Regions from separate parts of the Rhizobium indigoferae genome, predicted to be linked through region 2. Evidence: riboswitches for the same ligand, from Rfam matches in the RefSeq annotation. Region 2 holds a riboswitch; each other region holds the start of a gene.
What was found. Region 2 has a riboswitch for cobalamin ahead of U5G49_RS13060 (ABC transporter substrate-binding protein). Riboswitches for the same ligand answer to the same signal wherever they lie in the genome.
Positions count from the first base shown of each region.

Region 1: it holds a riboswitch for cobalamin, as region 2 does, so the genes downstream of both, fdhA (formaldehyde dehydrogenase, glutathione-independent) here and U5G49_RS13060 (ABC transporter substrate-binding protein) in region 2, are expected to answer to the same signal.
Region 3: it holds a riboswitch for cobalamin, as region 2 does, so the genes downstream of both, nrdH (glutaredoxin-like protein NrdH) here and U5G49_RS13060 (ABC transporter substrate-binding protein) in region 2, are expected to answer to the same signal.

Region 1 is NZ_CP140638.1:48,669-56,568, reverse strand. It holds gene speB (agmatinase) at 1-329, shown strand, start outside; gene U5G49_RS32795 (cysteine hydrolase family protein) at 409-993, opposite strand; gene U5G49_RS32790 (putative bifunctional diguanylate cyclase/phosphodiesterase) at 1,068-3,434, opposite strand; gene U5G49_RS32785 (transporter substrate-binding domain-containing protein) at 3,540-4,346, shown strand; gene fdhA (formaldehyde dehydrogenase, glutathione-independent) at 4,533-5,723, opposite strand; cobalamin riboswitch at 5,943-6,142, opposite strand; gene U5G49_RS32775 (DMT family transporter) at 6,304-7,209, opposite strand; gene U5G49_RS32770 (LysR substrate-binding domain-containing protein) at 7,322-7,900, shown strand, end outside.
Region 2 is NZ_CP140635.1:2,545,800-2,553,699, forward strand. It holds gene U5G49_RS13030 (LysE family translocator) at 20-664, shown strand; gene U5G49_RS13035 (MYG1 family protein) at 796-1,719, opposite strand; gene U5G49_RS13040 (HIT family protein) at 1,941-2,438, shown strand; gene U5G49_RS13045 (hypothetical protein) at 2,435-2,998, opposite strand; gene U5G49_RS13050 (ABC transporter ATP-binding protein) at 3,097-3,861, opposite strand; gene U5G49_RS13055 (FecCD family ABC transporter permease) at 3,858-4,889, opposite strand; gene U5G49_RS13060 (ABC transporter substrate-binding protein) at 4,895-5,911, opposite strand; cobalamin riboswitch at 6,090-6,344, opposite strand; gene blh (bifunctional sulfur transferase/dioxygenase Blh) at 6,486-7,766, opposite strand.
Region 3 is NZ_CP140635.1:3,920,838-3,928,737, reverse strand. It holds gene msrB (peptide-methionine (R)-S-oxide reductase MsrB) at 1-212, shown strand, start outside; gene U5G49_RS19430 (TIGR03862 family flavoprotein) at 262-1,470, opposite strand; gene U5G49_RS19425 (MerR family transcriptional regulator) at 1,539-1,961, opposite strand; gene U5G49_RS19420 (heavy metal translocating P-type ATPase) at 2,033-4,309, shown strand; cobalamin riboswitch at 4,473-4,696, shown strand; gene nrdH (glutaredoxin-like protein NrdH) at 4,963-5,184, shown strand; gene nrdI (class Ib ribonucleoside-diphosphate reductase assembly flavoprotein NrdI) at 5,199-5,603, shown strand; gene nrdE (class 1b ribonucleoside-diphosphate reductase subunit alpha) at 5,582-7,786, shown strand; gene nrdF (class 1b ribonucleoside-diphosphate reductase subunit beta) at 7,874-7,900, shown strand, end outside.

The DNA.
Region 1 (7,900 bases), on a different replicon from region 2:
CAGAGGACATCAGCGGAATGGGGATTGCGGCCGTGGTTGCCAAGGCAAAATCCATCGTCGGCGACGGCCCGACCTATCTTTCCTTCGACGTCGACAGCCTCGATCCGAGCTTTGCGCCCGGCACGGGCACGCCCGAGGTCGGTGGATTGACCACGCGTGAAGTCCTTGAACTGATACGCGGGCTGAAAGGGATAAACCTGGTGGGCGGTGACGTCGTCGAAGTTGCCCCGCAATATGACGCAACGACCAACACGGCGCACGGCGCAGCACAGGTGCTCTTTGAGATTCTGAGCCTCATGGTGTTTAGTCCGTCGATCGGCAAACGCTAAGGCCGACCCATCGGTCATCTCCATGTCATTCGTGGCGATGAGCAGTATTGCTGTGAAGGCTGTATCGCCACACCAGGCTCTAGCCAAACTCGCTCAAAAATTCTTCGGTCTTCATGAGTTCGAGCTGCACGGAGAACCGATCATGCAGAAGTTCCAGTGACGCGTCATGCGTATCGTCGGCGCCGCTACAGACGGCGTCCTTCAGCACGATGACACGATAGGCGAGATCGATTGCGCCGAGCGTCGTGGCCAGCACGCATACATCCGTTTCACCACCCGTTATAATAAGGGTATCGACCCGCTCCGATTGAAGGATCGGATGCAGGCGGCCGTCAATCCAGGGGGAATAGGTGCGCTTGTCGAAGTGCCTTGCCGGTGGAACCAACGACGCCAGCGATGGGGCGAGATCGATGAATCCGCGCGGAAGATGCTCACCCGTCATCATCCACCATTTCTGGTAATAATCCCGCCATTTCCCCGGCATGTCGTCGGCATGCTCGGGTGGCAGGAAGCGGGTAAAGATCGTTCGCGACGAGTGCCGCCCGGCCAGCTCTTCGATCTGGGGAGAGATCCGTGCCATCCAGGGAACGTGCCACGGCGTGTCTTCGGCAAACATCCGCTGCATATCGACGCAAAGGTGCCGCCACTCCCCGACCTCGCCCATCACATCCTCCACTCGGTCTTCGGGCGTCAACCGCCGCGCGCGGCGAAAGTTCCTGGCGGAAGATCAAAAGCCTCTCAGGCGACAGCACTCTCAGCTGTCCGGAAACTATCAAGGTCGCAAAGAGGAACCGGTTTGGAGAAGAAGTAGCCTTGGAGGTCGGTGCAGCCGAGGGCGGCCAGAAAGTCGCGTTGATATTCGGTTTCGACCCCTTCAGCCGTCGTCGAGATACCGAGGTTGCGGCTAAGCGCGACGATGGCGCCAATGATGGCCGCCCCGTTGGCTTTCGTGCCGAGCTGTGAGACGAACGAACGATCAATCTTGATGCGGTCGATATCGAAGCGTAGCAGATGGCTGAGACATGAAAAGCCGGTTCCGAAATCATCGAGCGAAATCTGAACACCTTGGCTGCGCAGCGACTTCAGCACCGTATAGACGTCCGAGTTATCCTCGATGAGCGAGGACTCGGTGAGCTCGAGCTCGAGCCGGGACGGCGGCAGGCCGCTCTCCTGGAGCACGGCGAATACTTCCTCGGCAAAATTTGGTCTTCTCAACTGGGCGGGAGACACGTTGACCGCAACAAATGTGTTTTCAGGCCATTTGCAGGCGGCTCTACAGGCTTCGCGCAATACCCAGAAACCGAGAGCGTCGATGAGGCCGCCCTCCTCGGCGACAGGGATGAAGCTGGCAGGCGTCAATAGTCCGCGCTGACTGTGACGCCAACGCACGAGAGCCTCCGCGCCCGACGCCGAGTATCCGCCGCCCTCGGCGCGATGTACCGTTTGGTAGTAGACTTCGAGCGATCCGAAGTCCGGCTTGTTCGCAATCGGGTCGGATTGTGGACCGTCAGCGGATGAGGCCGTGCCTTTGGCCAAAACTTCCCGCAATTCGTTCTTGAGTATGTCGCGCGCATTCCTGCCGCCGTCCATGGACGGTGAATAGACGCGCCATTGGCCTCTGCCGCCCATCTTTGCTTCGTACAGCGCGACGTCGGCGTAGCGCATGATGTCATCGGCATTCCGTCCGGCGTCCGGCACGACGGTCACGCCGATCGAGCCGCCGACCCGTGCGACCGCCTCGCCCCTCAGAAGCGGGAAGGGCTTGCCAAGTTCGGCAACGATCGCGTCGCATATTGCCGGCAAAACCTGATCATGATCTTTGATGTCCCGAAGAAGCAGGGCGAATTCGTCCCCTCCGAGCCGGGCAAGCGTGTCGCCCGGACGAAGCAGGGAGTGGATCCGCTCCGCAGCCATCCTGATGAGTTCATCGCCGGCGGCATGGCCGAACGTGTCGTTCACGGCCTTGAAGCGGTCGAGATCGAGAAGCGCGACTGCCGAGCGCTCGGCCGAATTCTTCGTCTCGGCCAGGCACTCGTCGAACCTCATCGCGAACAAAGCGCGGTTGGGAAGGCTCGTGAGCACGTCATGCAAGGCAAGCTGTCTTGCATGCAGCTCGCTTTTTCTCAACTCGCCGAGGCTGCTTCGCAGGCGCACCAGCAAAACCGAGAACAGGATCGCGATCACCAGGGCGGCAATCGAAAGCGCCGGCATCAATCGGCCGATCACTCTCGAGCCTGGAAGATCGGGCCGCCATACGATGAAGCCGATCGGTTCGCCATTTGCCGTGGCGTCGATCTGGAAGGCAACCTCGTTTTCGTCTGCATCGGCTGTGCGCGCGAAGCGCGCGCCGTTGAGGCCCTGTTGCCGGCTCAATTCGTCCAGCGCCGCACCATCGATAAACCGCACGACGATCAGGAATTGCCGCATCGTCTGCCGTTGCCCCTCTTCGGGATCGTTGATGGCGACGACGCCGACGATCGTCGGCCGACCTTCCAGCCGCATTAGATTGGCCAACGCAGTGTTGGAGCGTCCTGGGCTCGCAAGGCGGCTTTCCATCGAGGACGGCGTTCTTTCGTTGGAAACCGTGCCTGGTCTCACCCCGAGGCGGGCATCCTGAAGCAGAGGCAAAAAGAGCGGCTTCATCCAGCGATAACGCTTTTCCGTTTGGGCGTCCGCCAGCATCAGCAGTTGAGCCTTCTCGTCGACGACAAAGGCCTGATCGTAGCCGAAGGCGGACATTGCGGTCTGGCTGATCGCACTCCCGGCGGCCGCTGTCAGAACGGCATCGAGGCTAGAGGAACCTCCGCTTGACCGGGCAGCCGGATAAACACGTGTGAGGTAGCCGTTGCCGAACTGGCCGATGACATGGGCGACTTGATCGACCTGTTCCCGCAGGCGGGCATTCACAAGCTGGCGCTGTCGATCAAGGGCGGCAGCATCGCTTTCGGTCCCTGCCCAGAGCGCCGAGAGTACAACAAGTCCGATCGCTCCAAGCCCGCTGACGGCAATCAGAAACAGAATTCTTCCCGAAGCAATCCAGGATTGCTGAAACGTCTTGGAGCTGGAAGGAAGAACGATCTGCAAGCCTAGACCCCTGAACACCACGACACGGGCGCATTGGCAGACGCTAACAAAGAAGCGTTCACGTAGAATTAAAGGCTGCGGCGCACTATGGGGCGAGATCGACTATGCCCCGAGGAGCTCCCGACGATGTTGCGCATATCCATTCAGACTATATTGCGCGGAGCGCTGATGGCGGGCGGGATGGGTATTTTTTTGGCCGCGACCTCGCCGCTTGAGGTGGCTGCGCAAGATCGCATGCCAATGAGAATTGCCGTCGAAGGTGCATTTCCGCCCTTCAACTATCTCGATGCAAATAACAAACTTCAGGGCTTCGACATCGATATTGCCAATGCGCTGTGCGAGGTTGGCAAGTTCGAATGCCAATTTATCATCGAGAAGTGGGACGACATTATCCCCGATCTCGTTGCCGACAAATACGACGCGATCATCTCATCCATGTCGATGAGCCTTGAGCGGCGTCAAAAGGTTGCCTTCACTGAAAAATACTACAACAGCCCGTCTGTGTTCATCGCCCGGAAGGATTCGTCGATCAGCGATGTCAGCCCCGCCGCCCTCAACGATAAAATTCTTGGGGTGACATCGTCGACAGCGCAGGAATCTTATGCCAACCATCTTTATCCGGAAATGAAAAAGAAGGTGTTTCGGTCTTCGCCCGAATTGTACAAGGGTCTGGCGGACGGGAGCGTCGACATTATCCTCGAGGATAAACTCGCCATCTACGACTGGATTGCCAACACCAAGGCAGGAAGCTGCTGCGAGTTCAAAGGACCGGATCTGGTCGACATTACATACTTCGGTGAGGGTGCCGGCATCGCGCTGCGCCTCGATGACAAGGAGCGTCTTGCGCGCCTGAACGAAGCGTTGAAGAGCATCAAGGCGGACGGGACCTACGACATGATCAACGCAAAATATTTCCCGTTCAGCATCCAGTAGTTCGTCAATCAAATCGTTGTGCGATGCAGAATGGCCGGCTTTCCGCCGGCCATTCCTATCAGGTAAAGTCCTCAGTCGTAGTCGCTAGAGCATTTCCGTTTTTCTTCGAATCACGGAAATGCTCTATCCCTTTGTTTTCTCGCAATTCCGGACGCAAAACCGCTACGCGCTTTTGCTGGAATTGCTCTAGGCGGCTTTCGCGACCTCTCCGTGCGGATCGAGGACATATTTCGTCGCCGCTCCCTGGTCGAAGCTCTCATATCCATTGGCGGCATCGTCGAGCGGAATGACCTTGGCGTTGACGATATCGGCAATTGGCAGCCGGTCGTGGAGGATCGCCTGCATGAGCTGACGATTATATTTGATCACCGGAGTCTGGCCGGTGTGGAAGGACTGCGCCTTGGCCCATCCGAGGCCGAAGCGGAGCGACAGATTGCCGTGTTTGGCGGCGTTGTCGACGGCGCCCGGATCCTCGGTAACGTAGAGGCCGGGAATGCCGATCGAACCAGCGGCACGGGTAATCTCCATCATCTGATTGAGCACGATCGCCGGCTGTTCGCCGCCCGAGTGGCCGCGTGCCTCGAAGCCGACCGCATCGATGGCGCTGTCCACCTCATTGGTGCCGACGACCTGCGCGATCATGTCGCCGAGACGGTCGCTCTTCGACAGGTCGATCGGTTCGAAACCGACCTTCGCCGCATGCGCCAGACGGTCCTTGTTGAAATCACCGATCATCACGACAGCAGCGCCGAGAATGCGAGCCGAAGCCGCAGCCGCAAGGCCGACAGGGCCGGCACCGGCGACATAGACGGTCGAGCCGACCCCAACACCTGCACGCACTGCGCCATGGAAGCCGGTGGGCAGAATGTCGGAGAGCATGGTGAGATCACGGATCTTCGCCATTGCCCTATCCCGATCGGGGATTTTCAGCAGGTTGAAATCTGCGTAGGGAATGGTGACATAGCGCGCCTGTCCGCCGATCCAGCCGCCCATGTCGACATAACCGTAAGCACCGCCGGCGCGGGCCGGGTTTACCGTCAGGCAGACACCGGTATCCTGAGACTTGCAGCAGCGGCATCGGCCGCAGGCGACATTGAAAGGCACCGAGACGATATCGCCGATTTCGAGCATCTCGACGTCGATGCCTTTCTCGATGATCTCGCCAGTGATTTCATGACCGAGGACCAGGCCCGGCATCGCCGTCGTGCGGCCGCGGACCATGTGCTGATCGGAGCCGCAGATATTGGTCGAGATCACCTTCAGAATCACGCCGTGTTCGATGCGGCGGCCGTCGGGCGCTTCCAGCTTCGGGTCGTCGATGTCGCGAACTTCGACCTTGCCCGGCCGGAGATAGACGACGCCTCTATTTTTGCTCATGAATTCCTCCCACTTGTTTGAATGCCTCGATCTGCAACCGATGCAGTCGATGGCAACCTTCCCTCCGGCCTGCCTCCTCTGCAGCCCGGTCAACAACACAGGATACCGCCGCATCGGGCGATATTCGAATTTCCAAAAGGGACAGATTGGATGGAGAAGAGGAGTGAACGCCATGGTTTTCGCCTGTCGTTCCGCTCGTGATCGTCTGCCGCAATCCGTCGATTTGCTATGCCAAGAGCTGGTTTCCGGCTCCAGAATCTCCTTTCGATCCATCTCGATATCTTTCCGGATGACTATCCGGCGATTTCCTTGAGGATTTCAGTTCTTCTACCGCTGCGGGGCAGCGCCGGCGTCAGGCCTGCGTCCCAATGGTCCATTTCGCCAGTTTGCGAGATAGCGCCTTGAACACCACAAGCAAACCATGCCTGACGTAAAACAGCGATCAAGAAAACGACATGGGCGCAGCTCAAAGACGACAGTCGGCAAAGTCGCAATAGCGCTGCGTAGCGGAAATAATTGATCCCGCGAATACGGCGGTTTTCCGGATCGTCCCGGAAGATTTGATCGCCGCCTAAAGGCTTTAGGCGCGATGCGGTCGCCGGCTGCGGCTGACGTCGATTGCCGTGTGCCAGAACACGGCGCCGAGGATGATCGCGCCGCCGAAAAAGGTGGCGACGGGCGGCTCTTCGGAAAACAGCAGCCAGACCCAGAAGGGCGTGAGCACGATTTCCATCGTGCCGATCAGCGCCGCTTCCGCCGGCGGCATCCGCTTTGCCCCGGCAAGGAAGAGCACCAGCGCGAGGGAGAAATTGGTCGCGCCGAAGGCGGCAAGGACGATCCAGTTGTGCAAGTCGAGCGAGCCGACCGAACCGAACGGCGCGAAGAGTGCGAGCGTCAGGAAAGCGCTGACCACGGTCGGCGGCAGACTTGGCACGTCGGGACTGATGCGCGGAATGATGATGACGAGCGCGAAGGACGCGGTCATGCCGAGCGCCAGCAGGTCACCCCAACCGGTGCCGCCGCCGATCGACGAGGCGACGATGACCGCGACTCCGAGGAGCGAAATGCCGCCGGCAATCAGCGTCCGCCTGGAGACCCTCTCCCTGAGGATGACCCAGCCGAGCAACGCTGCGATAAAGGGCGCGGTCGCATAGATCATCGTCACATTGGCGACGGTGGTCATGTAAAGCGCCCCGATGAAGCATACCTGACTGAAGGTCTGGCATGCGATCATGGCAAGACCGGACGGATGGAAGACGGATCGCCATTGCTGCCGCGAGATGCCCCCTTCGAGGAAAAGGCAGGGGATCAGCAGAAACAGGCCGCCGAACAACGATCGCCAGGCAATCGCCGTCCATACGTCGGTCGTCAGGAGCCGCGAGTAGACGCCGCTCGCGCTCCAGGCAAGTGTCGCGGCAATGATGAGAAGCACACCCTTCTCGTGCTCGCTGCCTGCGAGGCGTCTGGCCGGATTTTCAATGGTCACGCAGATATTCTCAAAGAAGGAAGTCGAACGCCGTTCATTTCTGCGCCAAGAATTGACATCAGACAAACGAATAGTAGAGATAGCTATCATCGATTTTTTCTATGGCTAACCCATGCATGAACCGATTGAGAGCGACCTGCTCAGAACCTTCCTGGTCGTTGCCGAGACCTCCAATTTCTCCGCGGCTGCCCAGCGCATCGGGCGGACGCAGTCGGCGGTCAGCACTCAGATCAAGCGGCTTGAGCAGACGATCGGCGAAACCCTGTTCGAGCGGGGCGCCCGCGGCGTGCTGCTGACGCGCCAGGGCATACAGCTCGTCCCCTATGCCCGCAGGATAATCGACCTCCTGAACGAGGCCGCCGCGACGATCCGCAGCAAACCGCTGGACGGACCGGTGCGCATCGGAATTCCGGAGGAATACAGCCAGACGGTGCTGCCGGCAGCCCTTGCGGCTTTCGCCGTACGCCACCCGGCCGTCGAGGTCACCGTGTCCTGCGACTACACAGTTCGCAACTTGGCCGCCCTCGAGCGGGATGAGCTCGATCTGGCCGTCGTTTTCGACTGGAGCGATGAGACGAAAGGCGAGGTCATCTGTATCGATCCCACAGTCTGGGTCACATCGATGGTCCACAGGCTGCACGACATCGATCCCCTGCCGATAGCGACCTATCGCAACTCCACCTGGTCACGC
Region 2 (7,900 bases):
AGCCCAGGAAAGGCGCGCAATGTCGATTGCTGAAATTCTGTCTTTTGCTTTCGTCACCGCGCTGCTGATCATCTCCCCCGGGCCCAACGGCATCCTCATCGCCAGGACGGTGCCGGCCTCGGGGCGTGGCGCCGGTTTCGCCAATATTGCCGGCTTCGTCGCCGCCTTCTATGTGCACGGCACCCTGTCGATCTGTGGCATCTCCCTGCTGCTGGCGCAGTCGGCGCAGGCCTTCCTCGTCGTCAAATTGATTGGCGCCGCCTATCTCTGCTGGATCGGTATCAAGGCGCTGGTCGGTGCTTGGCGCGGTTATGCTTCCGTAACGTCAGTGGCCCCTTCCCGTAAGGTAAGGCACCTCCCCCGCGCCTTCCTCGAGGGGTTCCTCACCAACGCCCTGAATCCGAAAGTGTCGATGTTCTACCTCGCGGTCTTCCCGCAGTTCATCTATCACGATGCCAATGGCCGGGCCGCGATCGGCGAGGCTTTCCTTCTGGTCACCGTCCATGCGAGCCTCAACGTCATCTGGTTCGGCTCAATGGTCCTGCTCTTTGCGAGGCTCGCCAGAGCTGCGCGCAACCAGCGCTTCCAGCGCTGGCTGAAAGCCGCGACAGGCGTGGTCTTCATCGGCTTCGGCGCCAAGATGGCGACATTGCAGGCCGGATAGCGAAGACGGGCAAACCGCCTTCGTCACAGAAAGGCTGGGCGAACGTCCGGAGGGCGGCAACAGGATCAGCGACCTGCCGCCGGGACTGGATATGATACTGGCCTCGCGCAACCTCAACCGCCGCCATTTAACTACGCCCCGATTGAAAGCGCCTCCTTTACCGCCAAATCGGCCATGGCAAGCACCGCCTCGCGGGTCCTGGCGGCGGCGATGAAGCGGCCGTTGTGGCAGAAGCTTGCGCCCTCTATGCCGCAAACCGCCTCCAGTGCGCCATTGGTGAGCCCGGCCCAGGCCGCCGGCAGATCAGCCCTGCGCTCGAACCCCTCCTCGGCGCGCCGGATGCCGGTCACGCACCAGTCCTTTTCGCGCGGATGAACGACGAACAGCAGGTGATCGGCGCTCGCCTTGACGATGGCGGGACGGAAAGGCATGCCCCTCGGCAATTCCAAAACACGCCCCTGCCCCGCAGCTTCGATTGCCCGATGCACAATCGCCTCGGCCCGCAATTTTGCGGCACTCTGGGCGATCCTGGCCTCAACGAAACTGCGGGCAATGGCAAGGGCCGCGTGGAAGGCGCGGTTATCGGCCTCAGGGTCCGCTTCGTCGAAAACCGGTTTCAGGGTCTCCAGCAGCGCCGGCAGCGTCAACCCGGCCAACGGCCCCGAGGGGCTGAGCGCGCCATTATCAGTCAGATCGACCGGCAGCACGAAGCTGGCGTCGAAAGAGCCGTGCATCGCTTCCACATGTGCTTCGGGAAGGCCGAAGGCTGTGAGATAATCACGGCCGTAATGCTTCCAGATCAGGCCGAACGAGCTGTAGGGCTGGCCATCGTCGCGCAGCGGCGCGCCGCGCTGGTGGTGATCGAACATCCCGGCAGCAGGGTCATAGGCTCCGCCGACATCATAGATGATCCGGTCTTCGCCCGGCGTGATCCACTCCGGCGCCCGGCTGCGGACGATACGCGCCTGTGGGAAAAGCCGGGTCAGGATGACGCTCGACAGCAATTCGTCGGCATGAAAGCCACCGGAATGGGTGACGAGGAAATCGGGGATCATGGGAGCTATGCGCCTTGTCGTTCGCGGAGAGTCCGCTTGCAGGTCGGCACCAAATAACCGTTGCCGGCTGCTATCTCAACCCATACCTTAAATCGGAGTCGATTTAAGAATAAAATGATGCAGCAATCCAATGTGTTACAGCGTCCGTTCTGACGTCACCGCGATACCGGCCTCTAGCGGGATTCATCGAAGCCCCTGAAGGGTGCATCAGGAGTAAGTCCGTGGAGATTCCCCAGCACTTTCATGTCGCCGAGACGGCAGGATGGCTTGTGAACCACCGCATCAATTCTGCCCTTCCCGGTTACCTCATGATCAGCTCCAAGACCGACACCAACGATCTGTCGGATTTGTCCGAAGATGCTTTGGTTGAATTCGGCCCATTGCTCGCAAGAGCTCAGAGTGCTTTGAAACAGCAATTGAAAGCTCAGCGCGTCTATATCGGCCGATACGGGCACACGCCTGGTTACCCGATCCATTTTCATGTGATCCCGATATATGACTGGGTGGAGGAGTTGTTCTGGAAGGACGCTCGCTATCGTCTGCTCGAGAATTTCGCAGAGGGACCAGGGGAAACCGCAACGGATGGCGCGGAACTGACGCTGTTTGTCTGGCGTGAGTTCTGCGAACGCGCAGAGCCGCCACCGTTCAAAGGGCCATCGGTCTCAGAAGCCATCGAGCTGCTGCGGGAGACAATGCGGTTTTCGGCGCCTGAAGCCTAAGACAACACCGTTCCCTGCTGTCTTGCGATAAGCGCCCGGCTGGCCGCCGCGCCGGCATGCAGGCAGATGAGTCCGATCGCCGCGAGAGAATTGATCAGCAGAACATCAGCCACCACCGCTGCCGAAAACGCTCCCTCACCTGACGGAAGCACCGCCGTTGCAGCAAACAGCGCGCCTTCATAGGCAACGAACCCGGCCAGGAAGGCGCCGGCCATCGTAACCGTAAGATCTGTCGAGAGACGAAGTACCCCGAGCGCCGTAGCCAGGCACGCAAATGCCGCGATACCGATCGCCAGACCCCAGGCATAACTGTCCCAGGTCTGGGGATAACCGAGTACGAGATATCCGACCATCTGGTTGGCAAGCCAGGCCAGCAGAACCGCCGTCACCGCCATCCGCCGGGGAAGAATGACAGCCGATACCGCCGCCAAGGCCACGAAGGGCGTTATGCAGGCGAAAAGCAGGCTGAGAGCGACGCTCGCACCTGAAATGACGACGACCCAGGCGACAGCGAAGCCGGGTGCGACAGGGCGCAGGGGAAGCTGATTTCGTTCGAGCATCTCGAAACTCCATTCGACCGCAGGAAATAATACGCCAGTCCGGGAAAAAGGCTAGCGAGGCCATACCTCCTCTTGAGATCGAATTTCCCCGCCATTCCTCAATCCATGACGTATTGGATATGATGGCGGCCGTGCACGGCCGATTTCTGGACATGGGCGCGAACGCCGAAGACCCGGCCGATCATATCCTCCGTCAGCACCTCCTCCGGCGCCCCCGAGGCGACGACCTCGCCTTTCTGAAGCACCGCCAGCCTGTCGCAGAACATCGCCGCCAGATTGAGATCGTGCAGTGCGACGATGCAGGTGATGCCGAGCTTCGAGATCAGCGAGAGAATGTCGAGCTGATGCTGGATATCGAGATGGTTGGTCGGCTCGTCGAGCAGCAGTTCGCTCGGCGCCTGCGCCAGCGATCTGGCAATATGGACGCGCTGGCGCTCACCGCCCGACAGCGTCTGCCAGAGCTGGCCCGCCCTCTCCCGCATGCCCGTCCGCGACAGGGCCTCGTCGACGGCTGCGTCGTCTCCGGCGCCCCAGGACGACAACAGCCCGCGATGCGGCGTGCGGCCGAGCCGCACCACGTTGCGCACCGTCAATTGCGTATCCGTCGTCGTCTGCTGCTCGACGAAGGCGACGCGCCGCGCAAGCGCTGCGCGCGACAGCGAGGATATATCGTCATCACCCAGCCGGATGACGCCGCTGCGAACCTTGCGCAGCCGGCAAATCAATCTGAGAAGGCTCGATTTGCCGGAACCGTTCGGCCCAAGCAGGCCGAACACCTTGCCCCTTTCCACCGTTAGGCTGACGCCGTTGACGATGACGGTATCGCCGGCGGCAAAGCTTACCTCGTCGACGCTGATGCTCATGCATTCCCTCGCACGCGATAGAGGATGATGGCGAAGGCCGGCGCGCCGAAGAGTGCGGTGACGACGCCGATCGGCAGGATTTGCTGCGGTATGATGACGCGCGAAACAATATCGGCGCCGACCATGTAAATCGCACCGCCGAGCGCTGTTGCCGGCAGCAGCCGCTCATGCCCCGGCCCGACGAGGAAGCGGGCGGCGTGAGGGATGACGAGGCCAACGAAGCCGATCGAACCCACCATGCTGACGACGCTTGCCGTCATCGCCGCCGTCATGCCGAACAGCACGATTTGGACGCGGCGTACGGCAATGCCGAGCGAGGCGGCAGCATCCGTGCCGAAAGCGAAGGCGTCCAGCGCCCGCACATGGGCCATGCAGATGATGAAGCCGGCAAGCGCGATCGGCACCGACAGATAGACATCGGGCCAGCGCACGCCACTGAGCGAACCCAAAAGCCAGAACAGGATGCCGCGCGCCTGCTCGGCATTCGCCGATGTCGTCACGATGTAGGAGGTCAGCGCATTGAAGAGCTGCGAACCGGCGACGCCGCAAAGGATGATGCGCTCGCCGCTTCCTCCCGCACCCGTTGCCAGGAAGCCGACCAGCAGAAAGGCGATCACCGCACCGATGAAGGCGCCGCTCGAGAGGCCGAGAATGCCGTAGCCGAAACCGAGGATCATCACGCAGACGGCGCCCGTCGAGGCGCCGGCGGAGATGCCGAGCACATAGGGTTCGGCCAGCGGATTGCGCAGCAGCGCCTGCAGGATCGCACCGCAAAGCGAGAGCGATGCGCCGGCGCTGGCCGCGACGAGCGCGCGGCTCAGACGATAATCCCAGACGATGCCCTGGTGGATGCGGCTGATCTCGAAATTCGTTCCGAACAGCCGGTTCGAGACCGCCTCCGCCGTGGTCGCAACGGGAATTGCGATCTCGCCAATGGAAACGGCAAGGCTGATCATCAGCCCGAGCAGGAGAAGTGCGGCAATGGTGAGCGCGGCAAGCGCCCACCATCCCTGTTGCCTGACCGACATTGCCTTCACTGCGCCAGGCCGAAGGACTTGATGCCGTTCGCCAATGTCTCGATGCCATCGATCGTGCGGATCGTCGGGTTCATCGACTGCGCGTCCATCATCACGAAGTGCTTGTTTTTGACCGCGTCGAGCTCCTTGGTCACAGGGTCGTTCTCAAGAAAATCGACCTTGACCTTAGGATCGTCAGCCGCATAACGGCGGCGGTCCATGGTCGCGAGCACGATGACGGCAGGGTTCGCCTGGGCGATGGTTTCCCAACCCACCAGCGGCCATTCCTCTTCCGTGGTGACAACGTTCTTCGCACCGATCGTCTTCAGGATATAGGCGGGCGCGCTGTTCTTGCCGGCGATGAAGGCGTCGCCGCTGACCTCTTTGCTGGAGAACCAGAAGACGACGGGCAGGTTCTTGCCCGATGCGCCCGATATCGACGCGACAGCATCCGCCTCGCGCTTCTTCAGCGCCGAAATCAGCGCATCGCCGCGGTCCTTCACGTCGAAAATCTCCGAGAGCTCGGCGATTTCCCGGTAGATCAGGTCCATCGTGAACAATTCCCCACGCACGCCGTCGCCGCCATCTGTGTTGACCTTGGCGACGCAATCGGCCGGCGCGAGATAGGTATTGATCCCGAGATCCTTGAACTGTTCCCGCTTACCGACGGAGCCCTGCGCGCCGACATGCCATTCGAACTCGGCCGCCACCAGGTCGGGCTCCTGCCCGACGACGGATTCGAAGCTCGGATCGTTGTCGGCAAGCCGCTTTATCTTGCTGTTGGCCTCGGCATATTGCGGCAGGACTGGACCGACCCAGACGGCCGTCCCGGCGATCTTGTCGGCAAGGCCGAGCGAGAAAAGAATTTCGGTCATACCCTGGCCGATCGAAACGATCCTGGCGGGCGCCTTCTGAAAAGTCACCTGGTGGCCGCAATTACTGACGGTCAGGGGGTAGTGCGTCGCGGCAAGGCTTGGTGCCGCAAGGCCGGCGAGCCCGAAGGCAAATGTCATGGCGGCGAGAATCTGGCGCATGGAAAACCTCGATGAAGGAAAAAATCACGGCCGTTCCGCGCATGTGCGCGGACCGAAAGCACGCTTAGGCGTGCCCTAGCCGCAGGAGGCCCAATCGAGACGGATGCATGCCGAAATTCGGCGAAGGTTCAGCAGGTCAATCATATCTGTTCCTTGTCCGGGCATCCCCGCCCGGTTGATTGGATCGTGATTGACGGCAGGTCTCCTGGCTTGCGGATATCCGTCGTTACATCCGCCTTCCCGCGATATCCGCAGTGGCAGGGCCATGGGCCCTTCAGAGATGGCCAGTCGCTGGCCATTCCTGAGATGATCGACAATCCGCTTACAGTTGCGGGGGCAGCCACGGTCTCGGTCCCTACTGGGTCGTCCTCACCGTGTTCCCTATTAATCCCCTTGGAGTCATCTTCAGGGAACCGTCGCACCCAGTTACGTCGCAGACCTGCACGACGTCAATGATGATTCCGAAGGAGCCATCCCACCAGCGGATAAATATGTTGCGATCGCCTCCGCCCGCCGCATCGCCGAAGCCTACCGCACCTGGGGCAAAGGCGCCCACTCCCAGCCCCGGCCGCCCCTACAACGCATCCAGCGGTATCTTCAAATACCGCCGGCCGTTCTCCTCCGGCTCGGGCAACCGCCCGCCGCGGATATTGACCTGCAGCGCATGCAACATCAGCTTCGGCTTCGGCAGCGTGCGGTCGCGCGCCTGGCGCAGCGCGATGAAGCCGGCCTCGTCGATGCCTGTGATATGAGGATTGGCGCTTTTCTGGGCGGTCACCGTGCTTTCCCAGCGGGGGTGGCGGCCGCCGGGCTGGTAGTCGTGGCCGGAAAAGAGCCGGGTCTCCTCGGGCAGCAATAGGATGGCCTGGATCGAGTGCCAGAGGGCACTGGCGCTGCCGCCCGGAAAATCGGTTCGCGCCGTGCCGGAATCCGGCGTGAACACTGTGTCGTGCACGAAGGCGGCGTCGCCGATTACATAGGTCACTGAGGCGAGTGTGTGCCCGGGCGAAAACATCACGCGGGCTTTAAGCGCACCGATCTCGAAGGTGTCGCCATCGGCAAACAGCTGGTCCCATTGCGAACCGTCGGCTTTAAGCGCCGGCCAGTTATAGATCTCCTTCCAGAGCGTCTGCACGTCGGTGACATGGGCGCCGATCGCCGTCGGCGCACCGGTCTTCTCATGCAGATAGTGCGCGGCGGAGAAATGATCGGCATGCGGATGCGTGTCGAGGATCCACTCGACCGTCAGCCCTTCACTTTTGATATGAGCGAGGATGGCGTCGGCATTGGCCGTTCCCGTCGCCCCCGACATTTCGTCGAAATCGAGCACTGGGTCGATGATGGCGCAGCGTTTCGTCGCCGGGTCGGAAACGACATATTGCACACTGCAGGTGCGGGGCTCGAAGAAGGCCTTCACATGAGCCGCCTGCCCTGACCGCTTTTCCAGCCAGCGGCGCGCGCCAGCAAGATCGAAACCGAGGCCTTGACCGAAGGCCTCGACATCTCCGGGCTTCATCCGGCCGTCGAGCACCTCGCCCAGTGCATAGAGCGTCAGCGCCCGCGTGCCGCTCTTGCAATGGGCGACGACCGGTCCCTTGGCCTCGGCCATCGCTGCCTGGAAGGCACGGATATCGGCTTCGGTGATCTCGGTTCCCTTCACGGGCACGAAGCTGTAGGCGAGCCCGGCGGTGGCGGCGGAAGCCTTTTCCGAGGTATTGCCCGGCTGCCCCGGCTCCTCGCCATCCGGCCGGGCATTGATGACGGCGGCAAAGCCATCAGCCGCGAAGGCGGCAAAACCTGCGGCCTCGGGCTGCCCCGCCACCGATATCAGCTCATTGACCCTCACGGATGTCATCGAAGCCCCCGCGCTGCCCGCACCAGGCATTATCGCACGTATATCGATACAATCTCACAAGTATATTGCCGAATGCAAGAATAGGCGCTTGGTATTTCTCAGCACCTGTCGCCGATCCGCAAAGCCTGAAGAAA
Region 3 (7,900 bases), 1.4 Mb from region 2:
ACAGCGGCACTGGCTGGCCGAGCTTCTGGGCGCCGCTTGAAAATGCCGTCGGCACAACCGGCGACACGACCTTCAGCATGGCACGTACCGCCGTGCACTGCAGCCGTTGCGGCGGTCACCTCGGCCATGTCTTCGATGACGGCCCGAAGCCAACCGGGCTTCGCTACTGCATGAATGGTCTCGCCATGACCTTCCATCCGGCCTCGGTCTGATTGATGATGATCTTGTTGTTTTGCCTCAAGGCTGACAGCTTCCAGCGCTCTAGCGCTGCAGCCAGGCCTCGATGCCACGGGCTGCCGCCCGGCCGGTCGCCAGGCAGGCGGTGAGGAGATAGCCACCAGTCGGCGCCTCCCAGTCGAGCATTTCGCCGGCGACGAAGGTGCCCGGCAGTGCCTTCAACATGTAGCTCTCGTCGACGCCGCTCCAGCGGATGCCGCCGGCTGAGGAGATCGCTTCGGCGATCGGGCGGGTTTCGATCACCGGCACCGGCAGGGCCTTGATCATGCGTGCGAGACGCTCCGGATCGGTTCGGTCGCGCTCGGGAGCGAGTTCGCGGAGCAGCGCCGTCTTGACGCCGTCGAGGCCGGCGCCCTTGCGCAGGCGGTTTGAAAAGCTCGATTTGGCGTCCTGCCGCGCAAGGTCGCGGCTCAGCCTCTCGATGGCGCGGCCCGGTGCGAGGTCGAGCGTCAGGACGGCGCTGCCATGGTTCGGCAGCCGGTCGCGCAACGCGGCCGTATGGGTATAGACGAGGCTGCCTTCGATGCCGCTGCCGGTGATGACGAATTCGCCGGGAAAAGTGCCGGCCTCGGACGTGGCGGTGACTGATTTTACCGGCTCGCCGGCGAAACGCTCGCTGAAGTTCCTGCTCCAGCCGACGACGAAGCCGCAATTGGCGGGTTGAAAAGTGTCAATTTCCACACCCCTGCCGGCCAGCCAAGGTACCCAGGTAGCATCCGAGCCGAGGCGCGGCCAGCTTGCGCCGCCGAGCGCCAGCAGGGCTGCGTCGCAATGGACGAGGCCGCGCCCTTCTGGCGTTTCGAAAACATAGCCGTCTTCGGCAAAACCGGTCCAGCGGTGGCGGGTGCGCAGCGTGGCGCCCTGTGCCTCCAGCCGCCTGAGCCAGGCGCGCAGCAAAGGCGAGGCCTTCATCACCTTCGGAAAAACCCGGCCGGACGAGCCGATGAAGGTTTCCGTCCCGAGCTCGCTTGCCCAATTCCTGATATCATCAGGGGTAAAGGCATCAAGAGCGGGGCGCAGACGGGCGGAGGCCGCTCCGAAGCGCGTGGTGAAACGGGCATAATCCTCGGAATGGGTGATGTTGAGACCGGACTTGCCGGCCAGCAGAAACTTGCGGGCAAAGGTCGGCATGGCGTCATAGACGGTCACCGCATGACCGGAACGGGAAAGCAGTTCGGCAGCCGCTAGACCCGCCGGGCCGCCGCCGATGATTGCAATCCGCTTCTGGTTCATTGATGTCTTCGCCCGATTCTGTCTCGTTCAGTTTTGGCGCGGGCGCGGATCGCCTGCAAGGGCGGAGATCAGTGGTGGGGATGCGTGCACTGGCCGTGGTCGGCGAGAACCTCGATGACGCGGCATTGGTCGACGCGGCCGTGGCCGCAGCCTTCCACCATGGTTTCCAGCTCGGCCTTCAGCGCCCTCAGGCTGCGGATGCGCTGCTCGACCTCGATGAGGCGGGCCTTGGCGATGGCGTCGGCCGAGGCACAGGATTGGTGCGGATCATCCTGCAGGGTGAGCAGCGTGCGGATCGCCTCGATCTCGAAGCCGAGTTCGCGGGCATGGCGGATGAAGGCGAGGCGGCTGATATCGGCGGGTTCGAAGGAGCGCTGGTTGCCCTCGCTGCGGCTCGGCGCCGCGAGCAGCCCGATGCTCTCGTAATAACGCACCGTCGGCACCTTGACGCCACTCTGGCGAGCAGCTTCGCCGATCGTGATCCTTTTCATAATTTTCCTCTTGCACCTCTAGTCGCTAGAGGATGTAGGAGGGATGCTTCTATTTGACAAGGAAGCGGTTCATGGCTGAGAGCGAAACACGATATCGGGTTGGCGGCATGGATTGCGCCGCCTGCGCAACCAAGATCGATACGGCGGTCAGACGCGTGGCGGGTGTCGCCGATGTTTCCGTCTCGGTGATGGCGGGCACGATGACCGTCCGGCATGATGGCAGCAGCGATCTCAAGACGATCGAGAAGAAGGTGACCGGGCTCGGCTATTCCGTCGCGCCGCTTGCCGGAAACGCTGCGGCTGCGCATGAACACGGCTCGCAGCACCGTCATGACCATGGACATGATCACGGTGATCACGGTGATCACGCGGGCCATGACCACGACCATGAAGGGCACGATCATGCAAGTCATGGCCACGACCATTCTCACGAACATGGCGAGAAGGAAATCGAGGGGCTGCACGGGCACGACCATGCGCCGATGGCCGGTCCCTGGTGGCAGAGTAGGAAGGGCCGGCTGACCATCCTTTCGGGTGCGGCACTCGTTGCCGCCTATGCCGTCGGCCATCTCGTGCCGGCGATTGCGTCCTATGCCTTCATCGTCGCCATGCTGATCGGGCTGGTGCCGATCGCTCGGCGCGCTGTCATGGCTGCCCTCTCAGGAACACCGTTTTCGATCGAGATGCTGATGACGATCGCCGCTGTCGGCGCCGTCATCATCAATGCCGGCGAAGAGGCGGCAACTGTCGTGTTCCTGTTCCTCGTTGGCGAGCTGCTGGAAGGGGTGGCAGCGGGCAAGGCGCGCGAAAGCATCCAGTCGCTGACGGCACTGGTGCCGAAGAGTGCGCTACTCGAAGACAATGGGCAGACACGGGAGGTGCCTGCGGAAAGCCTTTCGGTCGGCGCCATCATCATGGTTCGTCCTGGCGACCGGATCTCGGCGGACGGCATCATCATCTCAGGCGAGAGCGCGATCGACGAGGCGCCGGTGACGGGCGAGAGCACGCCGGTGCGCAAGGGCGTCGATGCCGTCGTTTTTGCCGGCACGGTGAATGGCGATGCGGTGCTCAGGGTTCGCGTCACGGCGGCTGCCGCCGACAATACCATCGCCCGCGTCGTCAAGCTGGTGGAGGAAGCTCAGGAATCGAAGGCGCCGACCGAACGCTTCATCGATCGGTTCTCGCGCTATTACACGCCCGGCGTCGTCGTGGTCGCAGCGCTTGTCGCGGTCGTTCCACCGTTGCTGTTCGCTGGGCCGTGGGGCGAATGGGTCTACAAGGGCCTTGCGATCCTTTTGATCGGCTGCCCCTGCGCGCTCGTCATCTCGACGCCGGCGGCGATCGCCGCCTCGCTTTCATCCGGTGCGCGGCGCGGGCTGCTGATGAAGGGCGGCGCGGTGTTGGAAACGCTCGGCAAGGTGACGATGGTCGCCTTCGACAAGACAGGCACGCTGACAGAAGGCAAGCCTCAGGTGACCGACATCATTTCCTTTGGCCTGAGCGAGGCGCAGGTGCTGTCGCGCGCGGCGGTGCTGGAGCAGGGTTCCAGCCATCCGCTGGCGCTGGCGATCCTCAACCGCGCCAAGGCGGACGGCGTTCCCGTGCCGCCGGCCTTCGAGCTGGAAGCGCTGCCGGGCAAGGGTGTCAGCGGCAAAGTCGGCGGTGAGGCGCTGGATCTGCTGTCGCCGCCTGCCGCCCGCGAGCGCGGGACGCTCAGCGCGGAACAGGATGCACGCATCACTGCGCTGAACGACGAGGGCAAGAGCGTGTCGGTGCTGCTCGTCAACGGTGTTGCGGCCGGCCTGATCGCCATGCGTGACGAGCCGCGTGAGGATGCCGAGGCCGGGCTCGCTGCGCTCAAATCGGCAGGCGTCAAGGCGGTGATGTTGACGGGCGACAACAAGCGGACGGCAGCAGCCGTTGCCGGCATGCTCGGCATCGACTGGCGCGGCGAGATGATGCCGGAGGATAAGCAGCGGGTCGTCGGCGAATTGAAGCGCCAGGGCTTCATCGTCGCCAAGGTCGGCGACGGCATCAACGATGCTCCGGCGCTGGCCGCTGCCGATATCGGCATCGCCATGGGCGGCGGCACCGATGTGGCGCTGGAGACGGCGGATGCCGCCGTGCTGCACGGACGCGTTGGCGACGTGGCGCGGATGATCGAACTTTCCAAACGCACGATGCGCAACATCCTGCAGAATATCACCATCGCACTCGGGCTGAAGGCGGTGTTTCTGGTGACGACGATCGCAGGGATCACCGGGCTCTGGCCAGCGATTCTTGCCGATACCGGCGCCACCGTGCTGGTGACGATCAATGCACTGCGGTTGCTTCGGATAAAAATATGAATGTCGTTTGAGGAGCCGGCTTCTGCCAGCTCTTTTTATGATGGGTTCTACACAGCGCTTTTCCGTTAACGCTTCGTTATCCACATCATACACAGCGCGGCGATTCGTTGCCGCCATTGTCGCGCCGCCACAACAACTTGTTGACGTCATGATCGATTCGCGTACCATATCTAGTGTTCGAGGTTCCGTCGATTCGTGAGGATCGGCGGCTAAGACGGGAATTCGGTGCGCTTCGCCATCATGGCGCGGCAATGCCGGGGCTGCCCCCGCAACTGTAAGCGGCGAGCAACTGTCCGATTTCAAGTCACTGGAGCATGATGCTCCGGGAAGGCTGGGCAGGCGCTTTGACCCGTGAGCCAGGAGACCTGCCTCGAACGAAACGTCCACGGGCGGGGTGTCCGGAAGGTCGCGTTGCATGGCTGCGGGGAATCTCCGCATCGCGTTTCGCGGGCCCGAACCTCCGCATGAGCCACTTCGGGGTGAAGTCATGTCAGAATTTCAGTTCAGGCCGCCACCCACTAGAGGTAGAGGGCGGAGTACGCCCAGCGGCTAAACAGCCGCACAGCTCAAAATCATCAGAGAATTTTTCGACGGATATCGACAGATTTCCGATCGATGTCCTGCGTCCCAATCGCATCGTCACGAGGAATATCATGACCATTACCGTCTACAGCAAGCCTGCCTGCGTCCAGTGCACTGCCACCTACCGCGCCCTCGACCGTCTGGGCGTCGATTATGACATCGTCGATATCTCGCAGGATGCCGAAGCGCTCGATCGCGTCCGCAGCCTCGGCTACATGCAGGCGCCTGTCGTCATCGCCGGCGAGCAGCATTGGGCGGGCTTCCGTCCCGACATGATCAGCGCGCTCTCCTGACCTGAGGACAAGCGATGGGCTTGATTGTCTATTATTCCAGCCGATCCGAGAACACCCATCGGTTCGTCGCCAAGCTCGGTCTGCGCGCGGCGCGCATTCCGCCAGGTGGCGCAGACGCGTTCCATATCCGCGAACCCTTCGTGCTGATCGTGCCGACCTATAGCGGCGACGGCGGCAAGGGTGCCGTTCCCAAGCAGGTGATCCGTTTCCTCAACGATGCGGAAAACCGAGGACACATCCGCGGCGTGATCGCCGCGGGCAACAGCAATTTCGGCGAGACATACGGGCTCGCCGGCGACGTGGTCTCGCAGAAATGCCAGGTGCCGTACCTTTACCGGTTCGAGCTCATGGGCACCGAAGACGACGTCGCCAAGGTCAAACACGGAATGGAACGATTTTGGACACGGGAACAAACCTGACGCGGGATGCGGGCGCAAAACCGCATCAAACTTTTGCTCAGCCCGCCGGGGAAAGGCCGCCGAAGGCAGCCGAAACCCTCGACTATCACGCGCTGAACGCGATGCTGAACCTCTATGACGATGAGGGGCGGATTCAGCTCGACAAGGATCGTTTGGCGGCCAAGCAATATTTCCTCCAGCATGTGAACCAGAACACGGTGTTCTTCCACAATCTGAGGGAAAAGCTCAATTACCTCGTGACCGAGGGATATTACGAGCAGGAGGTTCTCGACCAGTATTCCTTCAATTTCGTGCGGGATCTGTTCGACCAGGCCTATGCCAAGAAATTCCGTTTCCCGACCTTCCTCGGCGCCTTCAAATATTACACCAGCTATACGCTGAAGACCTTCGACGGAAAGCGCTATCTCGAGCGCTATGAGGACCGCATCTGCATGGTGGCTCTGGCCTTGGCGCGCGGCGACGAAGGCCTTGCGCGCGACATGGTCGACGAGATCATTTCCGGCCGTTTCCAGCCGGCGACGCCGACCTTCCTCAATGCCGGCAAGAAGCAGCGCGGCGAACTGGTTTCCTGCTTCCTGCTGCGCGTCGAGGACAATATGGAATCGATCGGCCGCTCGATCAATTCGGCGCTGCAATTGTCGAAGCGCGGCGGCGGCGTGGCGCTGTCGCTGACGAATATCCGCGAGGCAGGCGCGCCGATCAAGCATATCGAGAACCAGTCCTCGGGCATCATCCCGGTGATGAAGCTGCTCGAAGACAGCTTCTCCTATGCCAACCAGCTCGGGGCGCGGCAGGGCGCGGGTGCGGTCTATCTCAATGCCCATCATCCCGATATCATGCGCTTCCTCGACACCAAGCGCGAAAATGCCGACGAAAAAATCCGCATCAAGACGCTGTCACTCGGCGTCGTCGTGCCCGATATCACCTTCGAACTCGCCAAGAACAACGAGGATATGTATCTGTTCTCGCCCTATGACGTGGAACGCGTCTATGGCGTGCCTTTCACCGAGATTTCGGTGACGGAAAAATATCGCGAGATGGTGGCGGATGCCCGCATTTCGAAGAAGAAGATCAAGGCGCGCGAATTCTTCCAGGTGCTTGCCGAAATCCAGTTCGAGAGCGGCTACCCCTACATCATGTTCGAGGACACGGTGAACCGGGCGAACCCGATCGCCGGACGTATTTCGATGAGCAATCTATGCTCGGAAATCCTGCAGGTCAGCGAGGCGAGCGAATATCATGACGACCTTTCCTACAAACATCTCGGCAAGGATATTTCCTGCAATCTCGGCTCGCTGAATATCGCGGCGGCAATGGATTCGGCAGATTTCGGCAAGACGATCGAGACCTCGATCCGGGCGCTGACAGCCGTTTCCGACATGAGTCACATTTCCTCGGTTCCCTCGATCGAGAAGGGCAATGACGAGAGCCATGCGATCGGCCTCGGCCAGATGAACATGCACGGTTATCTCGCCCGCGAGCGTATCTTCTACGGCTCCGAGGAAGGCGTCGATTTCACCAATATCTATTTCTATACGGTGACCTATCACGCAATCCGCGCCTCGAACCTTTTGGCGGTCGAACGCGGTACGAGCTTCAAGGGCTTCGAGAATTCGAAATATGCCTCCGGCGACTATTTCGACAAATATACAGAGCAGCTCTGGGAGCCGGCGACGGAGACGGTCAGGGCGCTGTTCGAGACGTCAGGCATTCACATTCCGACGCAGGAAGATTGGGCCACGTTGAAGAAGGCGGTAATGGCCTCCGGCCTCTATAACCAGAACCTGCAGGCGGTTCCGCCGACGGGGTCGATCTCCTATATCAACCACTCGACCTCCTCGATCCATCCGATCGTCTCGAAGATCGAAATCCGCAAGGAAGGTAAGATCGGCCGCGTCTATTATCCGGCGCCGTTCATGACCAACCACAATCTCGACTATTATCAGGATGCCTACGAGATCGGGCCGGAGAAGATCATCGACACCTATGCGGCGGCGACCCAGCATGTCGACCAAGGCCTGTCGCTGACCTTGTTCTTCCGCGACACGGCAACGACGCGCGACATCAACAAGGCGCAGATCCATGCCTGGAAGAAGGGCATCAAGACGATCTACTACATACGCCTTCGCCAGATGGCGCTGTCCGGCACCGAGGTGCAGGGCTGCGTATCCTGCACCTTATGATTTGATTGCGGCTGACGCTGCAAGAAGCGGGAGGGTTCCGCAGTTCCCTTCGCCATGCAGACGCTGACGCCCGAAAAGGACCACCCGATGAACATGCAAATCAAACCTGCGTCC